One region of the Planococcus antarcticus DSM 14505 genome, then DNA from elsewhere that is predicted to be linked to it. Evidence: riboswitches for the same ligand, from Rfam matches in the RefSeq annotation. Region 1 holds a riboswitch; the other holds the start of a gene.
What was found. Region 1 has a riboswitch for cobalamin ahead of BBH88_RS17320 (acyl-CoA thioesterase). Riboswitches for the same ligand answer to the same signal wherever they lie in the genome.
Positions count from the first base shown of each region.

Region 2: linked by a shared signal. The riboswitch ahead of BBH88_RS09550 (hypothetical protein) and the one ahead of BBH88_RS17320 (acyl-CoA thioesterase) in region 1 are both predicted to bind cobalamin.

Region 1 is NZ_CP016534.2:3,522,523-3,534,913, forward strand. It holds gene BBH88_RS17285 (anthranilate synthase component II) at 1-85, opposite strand, end outside; gene BBH88_RS17290 (GNAT family N-acetyltransferase) at 228-575, opposite strand; gene BBH88_RS17295 (DUF1259 domain-containing protein) at 605-1,009, opposite strand; gene BBH88_RS19295 (hypothetical protein) at 1,541-1,699, opposite strand; gene BBH88_RS17305 (flavodoxin domain-containing protein) at 1,731-2,219, opposite strand; gene BBH88_RS17310 (ribonucleotide-diphosphate reductase subunit beta) at 2,200-3,246, opposite strand; gene BBH88_RS17315 (ribonucleoside-diphosphate reductase subunit alpha) at 3,259-5,544, opposite strand; gene BBH88_RS17320 (acyl-CoA thioesterase) at 5,546-6,031, opposite strand; cobalamin riboswitch at 6,177-6,355, opposite strand; gene BBH88_RS17325 (PAS domain S-box protein) at 6,462-7,238, opposite strand; gene BBH88_RS17330 (DUF3934 family protein) at 7,971-8,150, opposite strand; gene BBH88_RS17335 (glutathione peroxidase) at 8,395-8,871, opposite strand; gene BBH88_RS20060 (transcriptional regulator, SarA/Rot family) at 8,983-9,210, opposite strand; gene BBH88_RS19730 (MarR family winged helix-turn-helix transcriptional regulator) at 9,123-9,347, opposite strand; gene BBH88_RS17345 (Ohr family peroxiredoxin) at 9,371-9,790, opposite strand; gene BBH88_RS17350 (methyltransferase family protein) at 10,041-10,634, opposite strand; gene BBH88_RS17355 (b(o/a)3-type cytochrome-c oxidase subunit 1) at 10,857-12,391, opposite strand, start outside.
Region 2 is NZ_CP016534.2:1,903,346-1,915,736, forward strand. It holds gene BBH88_RS09510 (NAD-dependent deacylase) at 1-602, shown strand, start outside; partial or broken gene BBH88_RS09515 (YdeI/OmpD-associated family protein) at 648-1,217, opposite strand; gene BBH88_RS09520 (acetamidase/formamidase family protein) at 1,419-2,354, shown strand; gene BBH88_RS09525 (DUF2207 domain-containing protein) at 2,407-4,083, shown strand; gene BBH88_RS09530 (YqcI/YcgG family protein) at 4,190-4,924, shown strand; gene BBH88_RS09535 (LacI family DNA-binding transcriptional regulator) at 5,063-6,067, opposite strand; gene BBH88_RS09540 (arylamine N-acetyltransferase family protein) at 6,260-7,018, shown strand; gene BBH88_RS09545 (ABC transporter substrate-binding protein) at 7,088-8,032, opposite strand; gene BBH88_RS09550 (hypothetical protein) at 8,032-8,577, opposite strand; cobalamin riboswitch at 8,750-8,948, opposite strand; gene BBH88_RS09555 (HNH endonuclease) at 9,004-9,957, opposite strand; gene BBH88_RS09560 (cytochrome c oxidase assembly protein) at 10,454-11,239, opposite strand; gene BBH88_RS09565 (GGDEF domain-containing protein) at 11,410-12,391, opposite strand, start outside.

The DNA of each region.
Region 1 (12,391 bases):
AAACGAGCACTGTATCGTCCAGCTGCTCAAAGTAATGAACGAGGTTATAAGTGAACGAATCCTGGTTATCGATAATGATGATCATGATGAACACCTCTTAATTTCACTTTAGTTAGATCTGTCAGATGCCTTTATTATACGCTGTAAATAGGCCGAGATGGAAATTTCTCCATAAGGAAAAGCCGACCGCGAATTAACACAGTCGACTTTTTCTGTGAGTCGTATTTTTAAACCCCGCACTTCATCATAAAGGTTTGTGTTTCCTCAGTTGGCTTTGCTCTTCGATGAGCCATTAACCCTTCAACACGCATCACCATTTTATGGCCGATTCCTTCTCTCCGAAATGATGGAATCACTGAAATATGATGGACTGTAAAGCTTTCAGCGTCTTCTATATGAATACCGATGGCACCCACGTAACTATCGCCTACTTTCCAGAGAAAAAGCTGCCAGTCTGCTTGTTCGTTGTACAATTCCATGGTCTTTTTCAGCTGTTTGAAATTCCGCTCTTTAGGCATGAATGACAACAGGCCCATAGCGATTTTTTCATTTGACCGCTTGTATCTAGTTAGCATGGGGCTCCCCCCTTTCCTCTATCAACTACTCAAACAAGAGAACTTTGCTCAATGATGTCGAAAGCGACTGACAGCCTGGCGGCAAAGTCCTCAGGTGGTTCCTCTGAAGACAAATATACGCAAATGATATCCGGATTGATATCCATCCGGTGCTGATAAGTGTTCGGCAACGGAATTGGGTGCCAGTGAAGCGCATTTACAAATGAAGCCAGCTCTCCTGGTAGCAGAAACACTTCTGCTTGGTTTAAAGCTTTGCCACTATCCTTGAGATTCTTAAAGGAGATATCATGATCTAAGGTACAGGTAAAACTTTTATTATAGGAAGAAATATTAATGGTTCTTTTTCTTTTGATTAAACACTCACCGGCTTCCAATTCCACTTGTGAATTTAACAGTATGCCAACTTGCTCAGCTACTTGCTCTAACTGTTCCATCTTGCTCATCCTTTCTATTTTTCCCAAATGCTATAAATTATTGTTAAAAACAGTAATTTTGCATACAAAAACGCCGAAAAGAATTGGAAAAATTCTTTTCGGCGTTGTTTACAGCGCTATCGTCTGTCGCATCCAGCCAACTAATTCATGGACATTTTCTATATTCTTTTGATCTAACGAACAAAGTCAAAACAGATTTTTTAAATGGAAAAAGTTGTTTCTTCGTTCTCAAACGATTTATGGTCTTTCGAAGGAAAAGTTAAACTTTTTTCTTTTTGTTGCTCTCTCGATGAACGAATTGACCAAAACGCATCCTTTAGCGCCGAATCTACCTTTGAACAACAAGGATTCACGCCGAGAAAAACCAGTTGTTCTTGCAGCCAGAGTGGCGGAAAATAAGGTTGCAATCTATTCCCTTTTTCTCCATATACCCTTTCTTTTCAGATAAAACTCTTTTCAGTCAAAATAAAAAACCGCCTTTCAGCGATTTTAAACTAAGCTTTGTTTCATCTTAGGGAGTAGAGATTTCGATCAAGCTGAATCTCCCTTTCCAGAATATTTCTGCTCTTCAGATGAACCGTCTTGTGACTCTGTATCATTTATGCCGATATCCTCTTTTCTATTGCCGAAGGAGGCAAGCCTACCTATGGATAAAAAACGGCAGTGTACATCTTCGATAATTTTGCTCACGGCATATGCTCCTCAAAATAACGATGTGTAGTCACCTATCCCCTTGATCTTCTGAGAAAAACAGCTGCATTCCTTGTAGCTTGATCAGTTCCACCAATTTTTCACAGCGTCTGCTATCACTTGGCTGCGGCATCAATTCCACTTTCAGTGTCGCCACCAGCTGTGTCTTCATGTACAGCATGTCGCGGAAACGGTCGACCGCTCCGCAAAACTCTGCGAAAAAACTGTCCCCGGTACCGAAAGCAGCTGTCTGCAGTTCTTTTCTATCGAGTCTTTCGATGGCTTCGTATAAGTCGCGCATTTCTTCCGGAATTTCTCCGCTTCCCCATGTATACGTTCCGATTAGCAGGGTGTCGAAACTGGTCAATGCTGTCAGCGGAAAGTCTTCTATCCGGTATAGCATACTCTGGAGTCCTTGATTTAGCATAGCTGTCTGCAACATTTCTGCTAATTGTTCTGTGTTGCCAGTAACAGAAGTGTAGACGATTGCGCGTTTTGGCCTATAATTCGTCAAAGCCATTCGACTGCGACACTTTGGTATATGTTCTTGATTTCTGTTCGAAGAAATCGGATTTTGTCTCGTTCATCATGTCATCGCCAAACACTTGAATCCAAGGCATCGGATTGCTGCGTTCTTCGTATAAATTGTCCAGTCCAAGCTGACGCAGACGTTTGTTGGCTAAATACTCGACGTAGCCTTCAAATTCTACCAAATCCAATCCTTCAATATCGGCCAAAATGTAATGCGCCCATTCTTTTTCAAGCTGGACTGCTCGGTCGATTGTCGTGTAGATGTATTGAATGTTTTCATCCGTATGCAGTTCTGGATTTTCCGTCAGCATGATGCGGATAAACTGCGCAATAAAATACGCGTGCTGCATCTCGTCTCGTTGAATATAGCTGATCATCGTACTGGTTTTCAGCATTTTCTGTTGGCGCGCCAAGTGATAGAAAAAGGCAAATCCTGCATAAAAATAAATGCCTTCCAGATTAATAGAATTGACGCTCAGCTTAAATAAGTTTTGCGGCGTTGGATTTTGTCTGAATTCTTCGTAAGCGTCTAAAATTAAATCATTGCGTTTTTGAACAACCGGATCGCTTTTTGCTTGATCGAAACGTGCGTTTTGCTCGCTCACGGATACCAGTGAACTCAATATATACGAATACGATTCTGTGTGTACTGCTTCTTGCTGAGAAATAACCGCAAAAATGGCTTTAAAGCTGGAATCTGTCACGTAATCCATTGCCTGACTCATCGTCGGCGTTTGCAAGCTGTCGAGTGATGCCAGTTGCGTGTTGATACGCAAAAAGACATCCTTTTCGACATCGCTCAAGCTATCCCATTGCTTAATGTCATCTTGCATATTAATCTCTTGTGCTTTCCAGAAGTTAGCAAGCAGCGCTTGATACAAATCATACATTTGCGGGTACGCAATATCGTTCCAGTTTAATAGCCCCGAAGACTGGCCGTTCAAGACGCCAGTCGATCTGTTCGGATGCTCCGGATTTAATAATTTAATCTTTGTTAACGGTTCATGTATGGTCATAAGAATCCTCCTTTAGCTTTGGCATGCTTCGCATTCTTCAATTTCCGCTTGAGACGTACTACGGACATAATAAGTTGTTTTCAAGTTTTGCTTCCACGCTTCTAAATGAAGTTCCAACAACTCTTTTGCTTTAATCGTATGCGGCACATAAAAATTAAAACTAATGGATTGATCAATGTGTCGTTGGCGTGCTGCATTTTGGCGGATGCTCCATTTTTGGTCTAGCACATGACGCGAACGACGGTAATAATCGTAGGTGTTGTGATCCAAGTCGGGCGCTGTCACTTTAAATTTGAAGTTCTTTTTCTCTTCCGCGTATTCAACGGCATATAATGGATCGATGCCGTCTGTTGAACCGCCAATTTTCGCAGTGGATGAGTTTGGTGCGACGGCCATCATCCAGCCATTGCGAACACCCGTCGTTGCAACTTCTTGTTTTAAGTTGTTCCAACGTTCACTCGTGTAGTTGCGACGTTCAAAATATTCACCCGTTTGCCATTCAGATCCTGAAAACTGGCTAAACACACCTTTTTCTTCGGCTAATTGCATCGAAGCACGAATTGTTTGATAGGCAATTTCTTCGTATAGCGTATCGGCATATTCCACAGCTTTTTCAGTTTCCCAATGAATGCCTTCAAGCGCTAATAAGTGGTGCCATCCGAACGTACCTAAACCAATAGCGCGGTATTTTTTATTGGTTGCTTCAGCTTGCCCAACAGAAATCGTATTCAAATCGATGACGTTGTCCAGCATGCGTGTTTGAATTGGAATTAACCGCTCCAAAACATCTGCCTTAACCGCTCTCGGCAAGTTAATCGATGACAAGTTGCAAACAACAAAATCGCCTGGCTTACGGACCATTACAAGGTTGCCCTCTTCATCGGTATATTCTTTGACGATCGTAGTAGCTGACATATTTTGCATTATTTCTGTGCACAAATTACTGCAATAAATCGATGTTAGCCCGCGGCCTCTTGTATGCTTGTTCGGGTTTTGGCGATTAACTTCGTCTCGGTAGAACATATACGGTGTGCCGGTTTCCAGCTGAGAAACCATAATGCGCGCCATAATTTCCATTGCACGGTAAGTTTTGCGCGGCAATAATGGATGGTCGACAGCTTCTTGGTATTTATCGCTAAAGTATCTATTGTCTTTTTCATCGTAATAATCTTCAAGCCCGAGCGGCGTCCCGTTGTCGTCTTTCCAACCCATCACTTGCTTGACTTGGTGTGGACAGAATGTATGCCACTCGCCAATACTGCGGCCGTTTGCATCTTTTTCTTGCAGACGTTCCATAAACAAATCGGGAATCGATACGCCAGTGAAAATATCATGCGCTTTACGGCGTTCGTCACCGTTATTGGTTTTTAAATCTAAGAAACCGTTCATGATGTCTTTATGAAAGACGTCCAAGTAAATCGCAACTGCACCTTGGCGCTGACCCAATTGATCGACGCTGACTGCTGTATCGTTGAGCAAGCGAATCCACGGCACAACGCCTGAAGAATTGCCTTTGAATTTTTTGATGTCTGAGCCCAACGCACGTACTTTGCCGTAGTAAATTCCAATGCCGCCGCCGTCTTTACTGAGACGTGCAATATCCCAGTTGTTTAAATAAATGCCGTCTAGTGAATCGTCAACGGTGTCGATAAAGCAAGAAGACAATTGGCCGAAGCTTTTACCGGCATTCGATAAAGTAGGCGTTGCCACTGTCATATACAGATGGCTCATTGCCCAATAAGCTTCTTTAACCAGTTCTAAACGGCGCTCTTTTGGTTCGTTTTGCATCAACGTCATGGCAATAACTAAAAAGCGCTCTTGCGGAAGTTCAAACAATCGTCCTTCGTAATCCTTCGCCAAATAACGATCTGCCAGCAAAAACAAACCGATGTAATTAAACAGCAAATCCCGCTCGGGGTCGATTTCTTGACCAATTTCAGCAATTTCTTCTTGCGAATAAGCAGCTAAAAGGTCTTTTGAATAAATGCCAACTTGTGTTAATGCTTTAATTAACTCGTAAAAGTCGCCATATTTTTTAGCAGCGGAATAATTGCGGCTGTTTGCTGATTTCTTATACAAATCACTGATGTATAACTCTGCCGCCACGTAAGTCCAATCCGGTTCGTCCATTGTGATGCGGTTTAACGCATAAAGTAAGGATTGCTCGCCTTTTGCTTGTTCAGCGAGTTTTGCTGTTTGCTCAAGTAGCTCGCGCGTATCTAGACCGTAAACCTCGGTTGCCCGCTTGAGCGCTTTTTCTACTGCATCCATTTCTGTTGTTTCAGTTTTCATATTCATATCAGCACAACTCCTTTGCGTATTCGTTCACTTTCATGCGCCGTTGTTTTCGCTCTTGTGCACTTTGAAATAATTTCTTCTCGGCAGCGGTTTCCGGAATGACTCCTGTTACCGGTGTCGGTTTGCCGTCACTGTCGACTGCTACCATTGTTAAAATGGCTGTAGTTGTCAAATTTTTAACGCCAGTTTCGATTTGCTGACATTCGGCTTTGACGTACACTTCCATCGACGTTCTTCCTGTCGATATCACAACACCTTCTAAAATGAAGATATCGCCCACTTTGGCAGAAGACAAAAAGTTCACCGTGTCGATCGAAGCTGTTACAACTGCTTTTCCACTATGTCTCATCGCTGTAATAGCCGCAATTTCATCAATATACGCGAGTACAGTTCCACCGAATATGGTTCCTAAATGATTGGTATCAGGCGGCAGCACTAATTTTGTTTGAATGGTTCTTGCTACACCTGCAGCTAATGGTTCTGTCATCATTGTGATTCCTCCTTCTATGTAAAAAAAAAACCCATCCTCTCGGGGAGGATGGGTTGGAAAACGCAGAATAGCGGATAAAGACAGCAAAAAATAACTGTCCGCGCAGAATATCTTCGTTATCCTTCTCAACTCCCGAAGAAGATCATAAACTATAACAAAGGCAGGTCTCCTGGCTTGTGCATCATCCTCTGCTATCTCCTTCCCGCCCGTTGGACAGTGGATTGTGATAGCTCGTCAGCACTTACAGTTGCGGGAACAGCTCCGGGATTTCACCGGATTCCCTTTTAAGCCTTTTCAGGCACCTTCGTTATTGAATTTCACTATATATAGTTTTTTCATTTAGAAAAAACACTAAGTATTGTATCTGTAAACTATAAACCACTTTTATATCTTTGACAAGACATTTCAATTAGAGAATAAATGCTTCTTAGTTAGCCATCAAATATAGTTTCAAAGCCTGTTTAACTGTGCCCATAGTTTTCAATTGGCTGAAGTCTACACGTACGTCTACAGCTTTTAATGCCAATTCCGGACGAATTCCCGTGAAGATTAGCTGAATGCCCAACAAGCGCATAATTTGGTCAATCTTGTACAAGAATTCCGCAACGACGTTATCAATATTGTAGATTCCTGAAACATCAATGATCAGACAATGCAGATTCTCTCCCTGAATTTTCTGCGGGATGATATCAAGCAAGCGCATGCTTCGGTCACCATCAACCGATCCCACAAGCGGCAAAACAGCCAAGCCGTCAATAATAGGAACGATGGGCGTTGAAACTTCGTTTTTCAATTGCAGTAAATCGCGTTCTGTTTTTTTCTTAGCAGTCACATCGTGCAAGATGGATTGGATTGCAGTGGTATTGCCGTATTGAACCGGGTAGCAGTACAATTCGACGTCAGCTCTGGTCCCGTCAAAACGTTTAACAGTCGTATCCATCAATTCCCCAATGGTTCTGTCCTCCATACCTTTGCGGATACGCTCGGTGATCAATTCTTTATAGTCTTCTGTAAAAACATCTACTACATTCGCCCCAACAACTGCGGCTTTGCTAGCTTTAAAAAAATCAGCACCTGATTGATTTATGTATAAAACCTTCTGATTTGAATGAATAATAGTTGTTTCATGAGAATAATCCGTAATTTGCTGATACAATTCTTCTTTTTCTGGAATGCTCAATAACGGAGATGATACTGTCGGCATTTTCCTTCACTCCTTCTGGCTAAGAAACTGCCTCACCTTTCATCTTACACTTTTCTAGAAAAACTTTCATGCTTCATCCTACTATGGTAAATAGCTGAATTATTCTATTACTTATCGTTATATCTTAACTATTTTAAAACAGTATAAATATACTGTGAAAGGAAATTGTTATTTTATAATATTTTTAATCTGTTTTCCAAAAATACCCTTACATTACGTCACAGTAATTGGAGATGCGCGATGAAACAATTTATAAGAAACGCCTCTCATTGGGGCTGGTTCAGTATTGAGGTCTCTGCTTTGTCTCAATTTTTCTCTGGTTCCCGACAACTTGTTCTAACCCGATTTTTATCGAACGCTTAATCGACCGCAATGATTCACGGAAAATGGTCATTGCTGTTTCCATTTGCTTGGCCGTCGCCTGCTGTTTCATTAATTTTTGACGAGTCTAGTGATGTTGTTTATCAGCTTCTTTTTTATCCACTTGCTTTGGCAAGGTTTCATATTATCCGTTTGACAGCGTTCACTCCCTTCCTAATTCAAAATTCTTCTAAAGAAATAGGCTTCTTGCTGGATAAGGAAATCGTGCTAGAAAAACTGCTCAACGAAAAAAAATTGGATCTTCAAAAACCCCTTTACTCCGAGAGTAAAGGGGTTTTTGAGATTTTAAGAATTCTCAACTTAATATCGAATAAAAAAAGTTGCCCACGTGGACAACCCCTACTTTCCTATCTATGCATCGATCCATTCAGAAGCTTTTTCTTTTTCTGTTTTAGGTTCCTCGGCTTTTTTAGTGTTTTTGCTTGTGTAAGGCTTAAAACTCTTGGCTTTATTGGCGCCGGCTTTCCAGCGGGTCCATCCTTTTTTGCCAGTTCCCTGACCTGTACCGCTTTTCGCTTTCGCTTTGCTCATTCTAATCACTCCATTACTGCTACGATGAAGTACAGTTTATCACATCAAGGCCTAGAGTGAAACTTAAATGTTCTCCTGATTTACGGGAAGGAGACCTTTTTAGAAATCCTGATTCATTATGAATACCGACTTGCCAATTTTCCGCAAATACAGGGATACAGTTCCTGCACGGTGACAACGCATAATTTTTCATGTCAAAAAGAGCAAGCCCCTAAAAGCAAGGCTTTGCTCTTCCTCCTTGCCTTTACTTAGCAAGTATTTTTTGAACGTCCTTTGCAAACGATTCGGGTGTGTCTTTTGGCGAAAATCGTGAAACGATGTTGCCGTTTTGGTCAATCAAAAATTTTGTGAAGTTCCACTTAATGCCACTTGTTAGAAACCCTTTTGTATTGCTAGTCAAATAGGTAAAAAGCGGATGTGCATCTTCGCCGTTAACCTTTACTAAGTCGTGCATGGGGAAAGTAATACCATACGTCATGCGGCAAGCTTCCTGCGCTTCTTCTCCAGTGGCTTCTTCTTGTTTAAATTGATTGGACGGGAAGCCTAAAACTACTAATCCTTGATCCTTATAGTCTTCATACATTTTTTCCAGGCCGTTAAACTGATCTCTCAGTCCGCATTTTGTTGCCGTATTGACAATCAGCATGGCCTTGCCTCTGTATTCACTTAATTGATAGTCCTCTCCGTTCGGCTTAGTCACAGTAATATCATAAATATTCATCCGGCATCACTCCTCATTTGATAGCTCAAGATAGGTTCTCTTACAAATCCATCGTTTTAAAAGAAGCATTCAGCTCTTTCAGGTTTTTCATCAGCTTGATTGCGCTGACTTCTATGAAATTGCAGCTGTGACTTTCTCAAAGACAGCCTGTTCGACCGCTATTTGTTCACTTCGGGCTTTTTCTGTCAATGAAATTACAAATTCACGTTTATCCTTTTCGGACTGCTGCTTAGTCAGTCTGCCATGCTCAATCATCCGATTGATAATGGGGTTAATGTTCCCGTGCCAAGACCCAATCGTACACCTATTTTTTTGGTCAGCAGCTTGTCTTCCTCCCATAGAACAAGGAGCACGAGATACTGCGAAAATGTCAGATTGAACGATTCTAATGCTTTAACATACATTTTCGAAAAATTGCTGGAAGCTTTATAGACTTCAAAACATAATTGCTGTTCAAGTTTTGTGGGTTTTTCCATTTACATCTCACCTATACTTTGTATTATAAAACGCTCGTTTCCATATCCACTGACTCTTTGATCGCTTTTGAATACGGGCAATACTGATGTGCTTTTTCTACGTATTCCTTTTTTAGCTCTTCATCAATTCCAATAATATCGACGACAAGTTTCACGGCCAATTTAACGCCGCCATTATCCTTATCTCCAATCCATGCTACAGTTGCTATCACTTCACTTTTCTCTATTTCCACTTTACCAGCTTCTGGCACCAATTCCAATGCGCTGTTAAAGCATGCGCTATAGCCTGCCGCTAAAAGCTGTTCGGGATTCGTCGCCGTTGTTGCTGAACCGCCAAGAGCCTGTGGTTTTGCTACGTCCAAATAGAAAATGTTATCCAGTGAATAAGCTGCGCCGTCTCTTCCACCCGTATTGGTCATTGTTGTTTCAAATAGTGTTTTCATTATAACTGTTCCTCCATCCAATTAAATCGTGTATGATGTAAAAACAATTGCTTAGGATTATGCAGAGACTGAATTAAAGAAATTTACTTTAGAGTCCTGCACAGATTAGTTCGGCTCAAACTAATGACAGCTAGTTCGCGGAATCGCGATAGGTGGAACCATTAGTGCAACTTAATATAAAATAAAAAAGCTGTTATTCGCCAGTAAGGAGAATAACAGCTTCTAGTTAAACGGTCATTGTTTTATGTCTTTAATAAAGGAACGGAATCAGCCGGGCACGCTCTTTCATCCATTCTTGATAATCCGGTCCGAATTTTTCGATGAGCAACTTTTCCTCATAATTGATCCGCTGCAGCAATGCCCAAACCATCACAATGCCTCCGATGACCGCTGCAAGTAAGCTGTTGAAGAACAATGCCATACCGAGTGTAATTAAAAGCAGCCCGGTATAAAGTGGATGGCGCAGCTTCCGGTAAGGTCCCGTGCTAACGATTTCATCTCCTTCACGAACTGTGACGTAACGTGTGAATTGCGACTTCAAATGCAAAATTCCCCAAAACCGTAGAAAAACACCTACTGACAATAAAAACAATCCTAACAATTGACTGATAAAACCAAGACTTTCGAATGGCGTTAACTCATGAAATACCAGACCCAAAACAATTGTGCCAATCAAAGCCGCTAAAATAGCAAAGAAAGTACGTTTTTCCAAGGGGTCTCCCTGTCCTATGCCCCGATTTCGGAACAATAGGAATTCACTAACCCAAACTAAGCTTACAGCTGTAAAAATCATTTCGATAATGGTCATATCACAATCCTCAACTTCCTGTTTCTCTCCTTTCAATATTATAGAACACTCCGAAAGAATACAATTTCCAGCTTTCGCTAATCTGAAAAATCCATCCAGTTGACCTTACAAAAAAAGACGGGCAAGGCATCTTGAAACCAGATGCCTTGCCCGTCTTTTACTTAATCTTCCATAGAAGAGACTTCGACCAGCATTGCTGTAAATACGATAATGACAATCGTTAATGAAATTACCATCGTGAACATTGTTCCTCAACTCCTACCAAGTTTTGAATCCTTCCGAGCCTGGCGGTGCATGTTGAATCATATGGCTTAATGGAATCGCGTAAGCAATTACAATAAGCAACACAGCAAGACCGATCCAAATCCACCAATTTTCTAGCCATTTTGGTGTATTGGACATGTCGCTTTCTGCCATTGGGAAATCGACAACGTCTTTAGCTTCAACAGCTTTAGGTGAAAGGAACATCGTCATGACAACGATATAAATGAGAATCATCGCTGAAACGAAAAGGATGCTTCCCCCGATTGCCATGGTGACGTGATTTGTCAAGATGCCATCAAACCACTCCATCGCGGCAGGGTGGTCATTATAACTGGAGTAAGCTGTTCTTCTTGGCGCTCCAAGAAGACCCAAGAGATGCTGTGCCGTTGACATCAACAGCATCCCAATCGACCAGGTGATGATTTGAATCAGTCCTAGTACTTTCATAGACTTAGTGAATTTTCTTCCCGTCAGATAAGGGATCAGCCAGAACGTTAACCCCATGAATGTCATGGCTACCGGAGTTCCAACTGTAATGTGGAAATGCCCGACAATCCATAATGTATTGTGGACCACTTCGTTCAATTGGAAGCTGGCATTAATGATACCGCCAGCTCCGCCGGGAATAAAGAACGCCATTGCGATGAAAATGGACGTAAAACGAATATCTTTCCATGGCAGCTTTGTAAACCACCCGAAAAGGCCTTTTCCGCCATTTTTGCGTCCCGCAATTTCAAAGGTTGCGAACATCGAGAATGCTGTCATCAAAGAAGGAACAATGACCATAAATGTCAGGACAACCTGAAGAAACTTCCAAAAGTTCGAAATTCCCGGTTCAGTCAACTGATGGTGGAAGCCAACTGGGATGGAAAACAGGATAAAGAGAACAAAAGAAAGACGTGCCAACGAATCACTGAATACTTTTACACCAAGAATTTTCGGTACAATGACGTACCAAGCCATATATGCCGGCAAGAGCCAGAAGTACACTAATGGATGTCCGAAAAACCAGAACAAGGTGCGGCTAAGCTCCACGTCAATGGTGTCGGTCCAGCCGAATGCCCACGGGATGTATTGAAATAATACTGTTGTGACCACACCAAGACACGCAATAATCCACATGATGATGGTTGTGATGGTCATGAAAGCGAATAATGGGCTCAACTGTCCTTTATTGTTTTTTCGCCACACTCTGTAATGTCCGACCAGTGCGAAGCTACTGATCCACGTTCCAATAATCACCAACGCGAGGCCAACATAATAAAATCCGCTTGCTTTAAGTGGTGCATAAAAGGTGTAGAGAACCGAGGCTTCTCCAGCGACAATCATTGCAGTCGCCATTACAGTACCAAGCAGTGTTACCCAGAAGCCGACCCAGGAAAACAACCGGACTTTCGGACCGAAACTTCCAAGACTCTTGCTCATACCGGTAATGAAGAAACCAAAAATGAAGAATGTCGTAAATATAAGTGCGAGCAGCACACCATGTGCCGTTAAAATTTGATAATAATCCAACCAAGCTGGCAGCT
Region 2 (12,391 bases), 1.6 Mb from region 1:
AAAAAGATCCAAGTCAAGTAGCAAGCGTCAAGGCATTGAATACAAACGTCGAGGAATTTATCGAATTTTACCGAAAACGTGTACTTGGTGTAAAGGAGTTTGAACCGCATAATGGCCATCGCATCTTAGCGGAATGGGAAAACGACGGACGGCTCCAGTCCATCATCACCCAAAACGTCGACGGCTTCCACCAACTGGCAGGCAACAGAAACGTCGCCGAGTTGCACGGCACATTGCAAAAGGTTCATTGTCAATCATGCGGAACTTCTTACAGCAGCGAAGAATTCCTCGGTGAATCGTACCACTGCGAATGTAGCGGCCTCCTTCGTCCTTCTGTTGTGCTGTTTGGGGAGATGCTGCCGGAAGAACCTTTCGAAATAGCATTTAACGAAGCAATTCGGGCCGATTTATTCATTGTTCTCGGTTCTTCGTTGTCTGTCACGCCTGCCAACCAATTTCCGCTCATTGCCAAAGAAAACGGCTCTAAACTTGTCATTGTCAACCAGGAAGCGACACCCTTCGATAGCTATGCCGACCTGGTGATCAACAACCGGCAAATCGGCGATGTCTTGTCAGAATGGCATCGCTTTTGGACAGATTAAAGCATCAGCATTTGGCTGGTGGTTTAATCTTCATTATTCATTTCATCAATAATCGAGTAGGCGACCATTGTCGTTCCACTGGCCGTACATTTTATTTTCTTTCGTATTTTCGATAAACTTGTTCAATCTTTTTTCAAAAACTGTAGGATCGTTGCTATAACTTTGAATAGTATCAATTCTGATTCTCCTATACAGTTCAGGAAAGTTAAGAAAGTTTTGGTATAGCTGTTCGTCTTCTTCTAAACGAATTTCAATTTCTTTATCTATAACGAAAGATTCAAGACGCATGTCAGGTAGAATTTTCATTCCTTCCCCTTTCATCAAACCTAATTTCTCCAGTCTTCTTACTCTCTCCTTATTCAGCTCTGTCCAGTTGCTTGTTTTCTTTCTCGGAGAAAACCTTTGAGCTAGTTCAGTATCTGATTTTTTCTTCATTATGCCATCAATCCACCCAAAGCATAAGGCTTCTCCAACTGCATCTAGCTACTGAATGACACTTGGTTTTTTCGTCACACTAACGAGTATCCAACAAAATTTTTCTGTGATTGCATTTTCCTCAAGCCAGTCTCTAAACTCCTGCTTTGTCTTGACGTTAAGCAACTTCTCAATTTTTATTTTGAACAGATCCTTTCTAGATCTCATTATTGAATTTTGACTGGGACTACTTTTCTCTTTCATTATCAAGGACATTTCCTTTTTGGATCCCGACACTTTTCTTCTGGTCTTGCCACAATTCATTTTTCAGTCTTTTAAGCAAGTTAATTGGTATAATCAAGAAACTAAATGAAAATCTATTCAGTTGAAAGGGGCATTTTTGTGATCCATTCTATACCACTCAATTCAAGTCAGCTTCATTCTTCCTTTAACCGGGAATACAAGCCGATTCTGACCGTCGCTTCAGGAGACACTATTCAGTTGAAAACACTCGACATCCAATGGGGTTATTCGGCATCCCAAACCGACGAACGGACGATCTTTACATCACGCGAAAACGAAGAAAAACTTGCCCATCCTATTATCGGCCCGATTGCAATCGCAGGCGCTAAACCCGGCATGGTGCTAGAAGTTCGCACCAACAAGCTGATACCCGGCTGGTATGGGCGCAACTGGGCTGGCGGAATACACGCCTGGCAAAATGAAAAACTGGGCATTGTCGATAGCGAACGACTACAAGTGGATTGGAAGCTAGATGCAGAAAGAATGACCGGCAGTTGTGAACTGAGCGGTCAGGAATTCAAAGTCGGCTTGTCTCCTTTTCTCGGCTTAATGGGCGTAGCACCTGCCGAAGCCGGTAGCTTTCCGACAAAGCCTCCTGGCTATTTTGGCGGCAATATCGACTGCAAGGAATTGGTGCCAGGCAGCAGCCTGTTTCTGCCTATTTCAGTAGATGGTGCGCTGTTTTCATTGGGCGATGGCCACGCACTTCAAGGAGATGGTGAAAGTTCTGGTACGGCAATTGAATGCCCAATGGATTTGGCCGATATTACGCTAACCCTCCATGAAGATATGACACTTTCCATGCCGCGTGCTAATACGCCAGCCGGATGGATCACTTTTGGATTCGCTGAGGACCTCAACGAAGCGGCATCCGTCGCACTTTCTGATATGGTCTCTTTCATGGAGCAATTGTATGGCATTTCCCGGACTGAAGCAACAGCCTTATCGAGTGTGGCAGTCGATCTGCACATCACTCAAGTCGTCAATAATGTTAAAGGCGTCCATGCGATTTTGCCTCATGCAGTGATTCGATAAAAGATATTTCTGAAACTTTTGCTTGCCGTTTCCGTACATAAAGAAAGAGGTGATGAAAGTGCAGAAGAAAAGATCTTTCATAATTTTTATGGTGTTGCTCGTTGTTGCTTTGTTCCCCATCCAAGCTTTGGCCGTCGATTATACGATTCCCGAAGTGACAATCGACGCGCAGGTAAATGCAGATGGTACGGTGCAAGTAGTCGAGAACCACACGTACGAGTTTGATGGCGATTTTAACGGCATCACACGGGAAATAGCTCCAAAAGATGGAACTTCGATTCAAAATTTTAACGGTTATGAAAACGGCACGGCATTGGAGGTCGAGCGTGATGGCGATCTATACAAAGTTTTCCGTGAAGGTGAAGATGAAACCGTGACAATTGAATTGCGCTATGAAATCCAGAAATCCATCGAAAAATTCGAAGATGGTGCTGAGTTTTATTGGCCATTTTTTGATGACCGTAACGACAGTGAATATGAACAACTGACGATTGCGGTCAGCCCTCCCGCTCCGTCAGAAGAGACAGATTTTGTCGGCTATGACGCAGCCTACCAAACAGACAGCTTGCAAAACGACGGAGCGGTCCTGTTCGAAATGGGTATGGTACCAGCAGGCACCAACGGAGATATTCGCGTCATTTTTGATGCCGAATTGTTCCCCGCCCTGCCTCAACAGGACGGCATTATCCGCGAGGAGTTGGCTGTTGAAAAAGAGCGGCTGGAAAACGAAGCCGCCATTTTTGCGGCAAGACAAGACACCGGTAGTTCTATCGGCAATGGGCTGATACCTGCTGCCGGTGCACTCTTGTTGGCACTGACCGCTTGGGCCTGGAATCGTGCACGGAAGATTAAACAGCAGGCACAACCTGCTACTGATGCCTTTTTCGTCCCTAAGCAAAAGATGAGCATTCCGGCAACTTTGTATTTCACCAAGTCTTCCGTTTTGACCCCTGCCACAACGGCTGCCGCCTTGATGGAACTGGTGCGCAAAAAGAATGTCGAACAGCTTTCAGAAGAACACTTTCGGTTGATTGACCGCAACACTGAATTTGCACATGAAGCGGTGTTAATCGATTTGCTTTTCGACAAGGTCGGTGACGGCGAGTTTTTTGAAACAAAAGACCTTGAAAGTTATACAAAAAATGAACTGAACCATGCGTCCTACAACGAATCCATCAGCGAATGGCAACAAAGTGTCGCAGAAGAAGTGAAACAGCACAAGTTATATGAAAAACATCCCCTGTTTCGCTGGACAGTCGGATCCATTGGACTGGCGTTATTTGCAGTCGCTGTCTTTTTCGGTCTCTTAAACTTGTTTGCGTTGATGTTTTTCTCTATCGTAGTCGGTATTTTGTTTATTGCTTTCTGCTTCTACTCCCCCATCACTTACGAGGGCCATGTAATCCGGGAAGAATGGAAACAATTGCGCGTGGCCATGGAAAACCTAGACGGAGCGGAATGGACCCAATTAACATCGGACGAAAAAATGCGTGCCTTTGCCTACGTTCTAGGAGACGATGAAAAATCGGCAAATCTAAAAACGCAAAGTTTCACCAATGCCTACAGTGAATCAGCATTTGCAGACTTTGGCGTGTTTTACAATCCAGTCCTGCTGACGGGACTTTTCATTGCTGCCAATTCCAGTAGCAGTGCTTCGGCTAGCGGAACAGGCTCTATGTCTGCCGGCGGCGGTGTCGGTGGTGGTGGCGGCGGCTCTGGTGCTTTTTAAACAATACGCAAAACGGCTGAAAAAATTTCAGCCGTTTTTGTTTTGCTCAGCATTTCTTAGGGAACTACAAAGAAGACGTTATTTTATTCATATGGAGGAACGATTAATGATTACAACTAACTCACCTTTATTAACAAAAGAGGATTTTTTAGTACGGACCGATTTGCCGGAATGGCTTTTGGGTGAATACAAGACTTTTCACGAAACTGTAACCGATACGACCTTCCCTTGCTATTTCGGAATGAGTGGCGAGTTAAAGGGAGAATTGCGCTACACCTATATCACCCAGGAGGACTGGAGCAATTTGCCCGTCGCGGTCGAATCGTTTCTGACACTATTTAATGACCCGAAGCATAAACGCCACGGATTATTCGTTTTTGTAGAACCTGTCAAGGAAGAAGGCTCACTAGAGACCTATCGCCAGCAATTTTGGGACATTCTTCAATATTTGCATGACGAGGATAAAATGGAATGGCCAAAAGACGCCCCACGCGATCCCGGTCATTATTTATGGGACTTTACTTTTCAGGGCGAGCCGATCTTCATCTTTGGTAACACACCAGCCTACAAGCAGCGGAAAACACGTGACCTTGGCAACGCCATGGTGTTGGGTTTCCAGCCCCGCCGCATCTTTGAGGGATTGAAAGGAACCGAAAAAGGCGGTGTCATGTCTCGCGACAAAGTCCGCCAACGTGTGGAAGCATGGGACCATCTGCCGACACATCCCGACATCAGTCACTTTGGCGATCCGGAACACAACGAATGGAAACAATTTTTTATCGGAGACGATAGCGAGCCGATTCAAGGAAAATGCCCATTTACCCATAAAGAAATGAAATAATAGGCGATACTTCACTATTTTCTAACTAACTGAAAAAGAGCCGTACCGGAAGCAATTCCGGCACAGCTCTTTTTTCGGTTTACAGATACTCTATACTAGGGTAAGACTATAATGTAGCCTTTAGGTTTTTGGGATTTGTTAAAGAGATGCAGTCGTTTTCCGCTCATACAGAAGAACTTCCCTGCTCACATTGAATGCTTCGTCTTGATCGAGTGTCAAAATATCCAACAGCCTTGTTATGGCTTCTATCCCGAGATTGGCAAGGCTGTCCGCCGTGCCGACAGAAGTTAAGCTCAAGGCTGAATGCTGTCCCATTTCTGTGTTACCAATGCCGATGATGCTGACGTCTTCAGGAATTTGATAGCCTGCTTCTTGGTAGAAATCCATCAGCTGGATGGCGATTTCGTCTGTAGCAGCTACAATACCGGTCGGTTTTTTCTTTAAAACCTGAAGGTCCTCGAACACGTTCAACAGAGAAGCTTTATCTGTATCAGCAATTACCAGCCGCTTTTTACGTATTTTACTTTTAACTTCCTGAAGTGCATGGATAAATCCCTGGAAGCGCTCTTTGTAAGTGGGGTTATTTAACGGTCCGCCGACCCAGGCGATTTCCTGATGATTGCTGCCGAGCAGATGGCTTGCTGCAACATAGCCAGCCTCCACATTATTTAGCCCAATTGAGTGCTGGCTGCCGGGATAGCTTGAATTGAGTAGGATGAAAGGAATTTTTGACTGAAGCATCCTTTCATAAACCGCCTCATTAAGTTGAACCGACGTCAAAATTAAACCATCTGCTTTACTTGAAAGCACAGTGTCATAGGTTTCAAGTTCATTTTCTTTCGTAACAAAATGAACGTTGACTTGGTAGCCTTGTTGTTTTGCAAGGCTTATAATCGAAGGAGCAGAACCAATGAAGATTGGATCATCCAAAGGTCCTGCGATCAGGCTGATTGTTTTGATGGTTCTGGCTACAGGCACCGTATCTTCAGTACCTGTTGCCGAATAGTTCAATTCATTGACGGCAGCCATCACTTTGTCATACGTATCTTTTTTCACTTGATCCGGTTTGTTCAGTACACGTGAAACAGTTGTCTGTGAAACACCTGCACGCTTTGCTACATCAGTAGTTGATACCAAATTCATCACCCTGCTTTCTTTTATTTGTCCACCTTACCCAACCATTCATTTTCCGAGTCATTACAATTTTATTTACTTATTCATTATACCACGCCAATGCGTAATCTACACATGTAAAAAATAAAAATCGTACCATAAACTACATTTGAATAGTTAATAATTATTCAAACATCAAGAAGAAGGGGATGAATAAAATTCATGAATAAAGAAAAATACCTTGAACGATTCAACGCTGCCCTTATTCAGGAGAATTTCTTGCAGAATTTGGCTGAGCTCCAATCTTTGCATATGCAGAATATCCCTTTTGAAAATTTAGATGTCATCCGCAAGACGCCGATTTATTTGAATATCGAAAATATTTATGACAAAATCGTTAACCATCACCGCGGCGGCTATTGCTATGAGTTGAATGGCTTGTTCCACTGGTTGCTGAAGCAACTGAATTTTGATGCAAAACTGATTTCTGCCACTGTCCAAAAACCTGATGGCACTTGGTCAAAAGCCGATACACACGCTGCAATCCTGGTAAAGCTTGATACTCTCTATCTTGTCGACGCCGGATTTGGTGATTCCACCATCAGTCCAATTCCAATTGGCGGTGAACGTCATACCGATCACAGCGGTACATACCGTGTCGAAAAAGCGGATGAACTTTTTTACGATCTGATCAGAGAAAAAGACGACACTGAAAAGCTGCTTTACAGGTTCGCAACAACAGAAAAACAGTTGGCTGATTTTCATGAAGGCTGTGTTTTCAATCAGGTTTCAAAAAATTCTCCATTCACCCATGATGATCTAATCACGCGGACAACTGCGGATGGCCGTATCACGTTATCTGGCCATCAGTTGACACGTTCAGAAAATGGCAATAAAGAAAAAATCGAACTCTCTTCAGCCGATAAAAAACGTGTATTGAAAGAAGAATTTGGCATTGACTGGGATGCCCTCGGAAAATAAGTACTCTAACAAAGAATACTTATTGACATAGAGAATCCCCGCTTTTTACAGCGGGGATTTTTGCCGATTTTATTCAAATGCTTCCGGGTACACAGTTTCAGCTACTAATTTAACGGCATCTCCAATTCTCGGTCCCGGGCGTGAAGTAATGTCTGAATCCAGGAAATAGACCTGATCGTTCTGAATGGCTTCGATGTCGTTCCAGCCTTCACGAGCTTTGATGTCGTCAATAGGATTTTCTACATAAGAAACTGTTGTGGCAATGATTTTTGGATTCCGATCGATAACTTCTTCTTCAGAAATCTGCGGCCACCCTTCAAGATCACCAAACAAATTTTCTACATTAGCATGGTTTAATATCTCCTGCTGGAAAGTTTTTTGGCCGGCAGTATAGATTTCCGGCGAAGGACTAATTTCGAAATAGAGCTGTTTTTTTTCTTCTACTGAAGCCAGTTTTTCCTCAACGCCTTCAATTTGCTGTTGGATAGAGCCAATCAGTTCCTCGCCCTTATCTTCAAGTCCCATGACAGTGGAAATTTGTTCGATGTCCCCATATACATCCTCAAAGGATTGGGCTGACTCAATGACAAACACTTGGATTCCTGCTGCTTCTAAATCCTCATAGCCAGTTGGTGCCCCTGTAGAATAGCCGATGACAACATCAGGCTCCATTTCAATGATGCGTTCTGCGTTAAACGCCACGGAATCGGAAACACGCTCCACTTCAGATGCTTCAGCCGGGTAATTGTCATAATCTGTCACGCCGACAATTTGATTTCCTGCTCCAATTTCATAAAGAATTTCGGTATTGCTTGGGATTAACGACACGACAGTTGCTGGAACTTCTTCAAATGTCAGTTCCTTGTCCAAGTCATCAGTTACTGAATAACTTGACTGCTCTTCGGATTCAGTTGCTATTTCAGGAGATTCTGTTTCAGTAGTATTGGATTGGCATGCTCCTAGAGCTAAAGCCACTGCTCCGATGGATACGTACTTGAATAGGGTTGTTTTCATTAGTTGTTAGCCACTTCTTTCTTTTTGGGTTTTGTTGGATAAGATTTGCTGACAAACGGGATTTCTTGCACGTCATGATGCTGATTGACATAAACAGCCATCGTAAATAGGACATTCGCTAAAAGATTGGCATAATCAAAGAGGATTTCAGGCACTTCACGTTCCAAACTCACTTTATGTAAGGCACGTACTGATTTTTTTGCCTCGCTGCGGCATACGTGTAACACACAGGCAGCTTGAGTTCCTTGCGGCAAAACAAAATTGCCGATTTTGTCCCTTGTGAAGTTTACATAATAATCATACATGTCACTTAGCTCGATCAGATCTTCCTCATGAACGGCTATTTTACCGCGAACAGAGCCGTTTAAATGATAAGCCATAGGTTGTAGAATCCGCAGATCTCGTTGTACAGCTTCTACATCTTGGGTCAATGACAAGGCTTCTCCGATTCGGGTGGTTAACGAATCAGTCCTAATTTCAAAATCCACAGTGGCTGCGGATTCCCGCATAAATGGATAGCAAAGATAACGCATGTCTTTTTTCATCAATTTCACCTCACTCTGGTTTGGTTTGGTGAAAATCACTGCATTGAACGCTCTCGTAAAACAACAAAAAGCCGCCCTCAAAAAAGGGCGGCGGCATAGCTATTCAGAGACATACTTCAGTAGTCAAAAATAGACATTTTGCCGTATGATTCCCTTATCTTCCGAAGAGTAAAAATACGTTCAAAAAAAGGTAGGTCTCCTGGCTTGTGCATCGATTTACTCTAAGAACCTTCCCGTCTAGATGATTTAAATCATCTAGACAGTGGCATTTTCTTATTTCATACGCACTTACAGTTGCGGAAACAGCACCGGAATTTAACCGGGTTCCCTGTTATGCTGACAAATCAGCACCTTTTTTCTGCATGATTATTCACTTAATCCAAGTGTAGCATATTCTTTACGAGAAAAGACGTACTTAAAAAACGATTATTCTTGATTTGTCAGCAGTTTCACTTTTCTTGGTTCAGCAAAAACGATTCGTTTATGCCAACGTAAATAAGGAGCATGCTCTGGTGATACGGGTATTTTCACACCTTTTTTCAATCGGTAGATCGAGTAATCCTCTTCTGGAATTTGACTCGAGACATGGAGACGTCCTCCCCCGGTAAAAGCGATGAACCCGGCTGAATATAAAGCGGAATGGTTGGCACAAAGTAAGACGCCATTAAAAGGATCTAGCCGATCTTCAGCTGAGCTGTCTTTCCAAGGCTTCGCGTGAGTCGCTTTCAACACATCGACAATGGCAATTCCACAAAGTGGACATTCGCCATTCCAAAGCGGCAATAAGCTTTCCCTAAATTGTTCTTTTCCTCTACGCATTTTCGTTTTAATTTCCAATTCTGCTTCAGCAATCAAGCTGAGTAATGGGTCATGCTCAGTTTTTTTGACGACTTCCATTGATAATTCTAGCTGTTCTACTTCCAAAGTAAAAATATTTAACGAACTGATCAGTTCTAAAAACTTCATCGCCAGTTCTTCATTGCACGGATATAAATAGCCTGAATTTCCACTAGCATCTTCTTGAAATGCCGCGTATTTTACTGGCAACAAAGGCTCAATTTCCCGGAAAAACTCCTTGACCGATAACGGGTTTTCCAATTCGCGATAAACGGCCCGTGCGATAAATGCATCTTCAGTACCGTCCTGCTGCTCATCCGTATTTTTTGGTTTTGTCCCATTTCTGCAATCTTCTCGTACATGGCTGATTGCTACCAAAAATCCTTTTACATAATGAAATACGATATCGCCTTTCTTCAACTCCTGCATCCGGTACCAAGAATGCGGCACCATGCCTGACTTGTCGATCTGTGGCGTCCAAAGAACCCCGGCACTCTGTTCTCCCTGATAGGTCTCCCCTTGCATAACAATAAAACTATTCATGAATATCCTCCTAATGATGTTGATGCTCAAATCCATTCAATTCTATGTAGTAAAACAGATTATTCGAATCTAAACGCTTATCTCTAGTTTAACCCAAATCAAAAGCATTTGCCGGGTTAACGAAAAGCGAAAGCAGCCGTTTAGACCCGACAAGCGCTGGAAGCCTTACCGGTGATGGTGTTTTTTACCATCGCTGGTAAGGCTTAAGCGACTCGAGGGGCTGGCTGCTGAAGCCTAGACAACGAAAAGCGGAAGCAGCCGTTTAGATTCGACGGGCATAAGACGCGCCGGCGAAGCGTCGTTCTTCAGCCGCACAGCCGGCGTGGCTTATGACCCTAGAATCTGGCTGCTGGAGCCTGGACAACGAAAAGCGGAAGTGCCCGTGTAGCTCTTATGACCCAAAGAGCTGGGCGCTGAAGCCTGGACATTGAAAAGCGAAAGTGCCCGTTTAACACCGCAATAATCCATAACTCTATTCCCAATCCTAACCTTTTCTTTATATCTCTCCAATCGAAGCTGTCTTCCGAGGAGTGGTAGCTTTATACCATTGATAGCAAAGGATGACGATAATGGCCAGCTCGATAAAGTCGCCACCATAATACATGACCATGCCCCCCGCTTCCGCCTGTGCCCGTGGAACATTTGCAGGAGGATTGGCGTAAATAATTTTCGACAGGATTTTGTGTGCTGCCAAAGACAGAATAAGAACAATCGAACGAAACAGGTAGCTTAGGCGATGTGCTGTCACATCGATATAAATAATGGAAGCGGTAAACAGGTAGCCAGCTAAAAAGACATGGAGATGGACAATGGCATAAACAATCAATGACTGATGCATCCATCCGAACAAGTTGGATAGATACAGAATGTACAAGCCACCAGTATTGAGAACCAAAGCAACAGCCGGATTGCTCAATAGCATGAAGGGCCGACTTTTTAAAATGAACGACACGTTTCTCGCCACTCGGACAGGTAGCGACCTCAACAGTAAAGTCATGGGCATCGCTAGCAACAGCAATAAAGGTGCCAGCATACCGAGCAGCAAATGCGTCCACATATGACCAACAAAATGGGCCTGTGCAAAATCTGCTAAGGGCCCTGTAAAGGTAATGGCAATGGTAAAAATTCCAAAACTCCATAAAAAAATGCGGTACAGAGGCCACGCTTTATACCGCAGACTCGTCAATACAGCAGCCAGTGGATACAGCAGAAATGCCGTGAAAAGCAAAACGACAACCGCTGCCTCCAGACTTGCTATTCCTGGTTGCAAATTATGCTCCATTCGACATCCCCTATCCTTCGTTCCATTATCTCGGTCCATTTCACTCTGATTTAACTTTCTCTTTATCTACTCTACCCGAATTGGCTGCATGCTATGTACGAGCAGTCGATTTCAATAAGAAAAGACAGCCACTTTACTGAAAAAGCGGCTGTCTTGCTTTAGTTGGTTTTTCAAGCTTGCGCTTTGAGAACTTCCCTATCCTCTGTTGCAGCAAAAGCTGATACTTGATTTCTACCGCTCCGTTTGGATTGGTATAAAGCTTGGTCTGCTTCATCAATCAACTGATCAAGAGATTTATGGTAGGAATCCAGGCTGACCCCCATCGATACCGTCAGCTTACCTTCAGGCTGGAGCTCTTCGCCGTCAAAATGATGTTGTTCGATTCCAATACGCACTTTTTCAGCAATTGCCATTGCTTCAGAGTTGTCAGACGGATCGGTAATACAGAAGATGAATTCTTCACCACCGTACCGCGCCACATAATCTTTATTGCGCGTATTGTCTTGCATTAATTGACCAATCGACCGCAGCACAACATCTCCTTTTTGATGCCCGTGGTGATCATTATAAGATTTGAAGTAATCTACATCTAGCATGACGATGGATACTGGGACGTGTTGCGCGACCAAGGTCTGAACTTTGTTCCTAAAATAGCGCATATTGGGCAATTGCGTCAAAGGATCCTGATTCGAAAAAGACTCCAGTTCTTTCCGGAGGAGAATGTGATGATTTTCTCCATTGGCGATCAAGCCCATTGACAGAACAGCAATTCCTGCGAAAACAGCCATCGTAATAGTGATGAACAATGTGGCGGGTGTTGTAGTCAACATCCATACTGATTTCAAAAGTTCGAAAATCAACCAACCAACCATCATCCTTTTGACATCTAGTAAAGTAAAAAATTTGTTAGCTGTTTTTTTGTCCCGGAACAGACTGCCCAGAATGACCGGGAATATTATCGTCTGTAGAATCCCTTCAATTACAGTGGGTCCTCCAAAAGAAAAACGGTAGAAGGAAGGGAAAATCGCAGACAGGACCCCGACCTTCCATCCACCGACAAAGGAAATGAAATAAAGCGGAACTTCCCGCAGATCCAATCTCATGCCATTATAGAAAAACGGATTGTACATCACCGAAAAAGTCATAAAACTA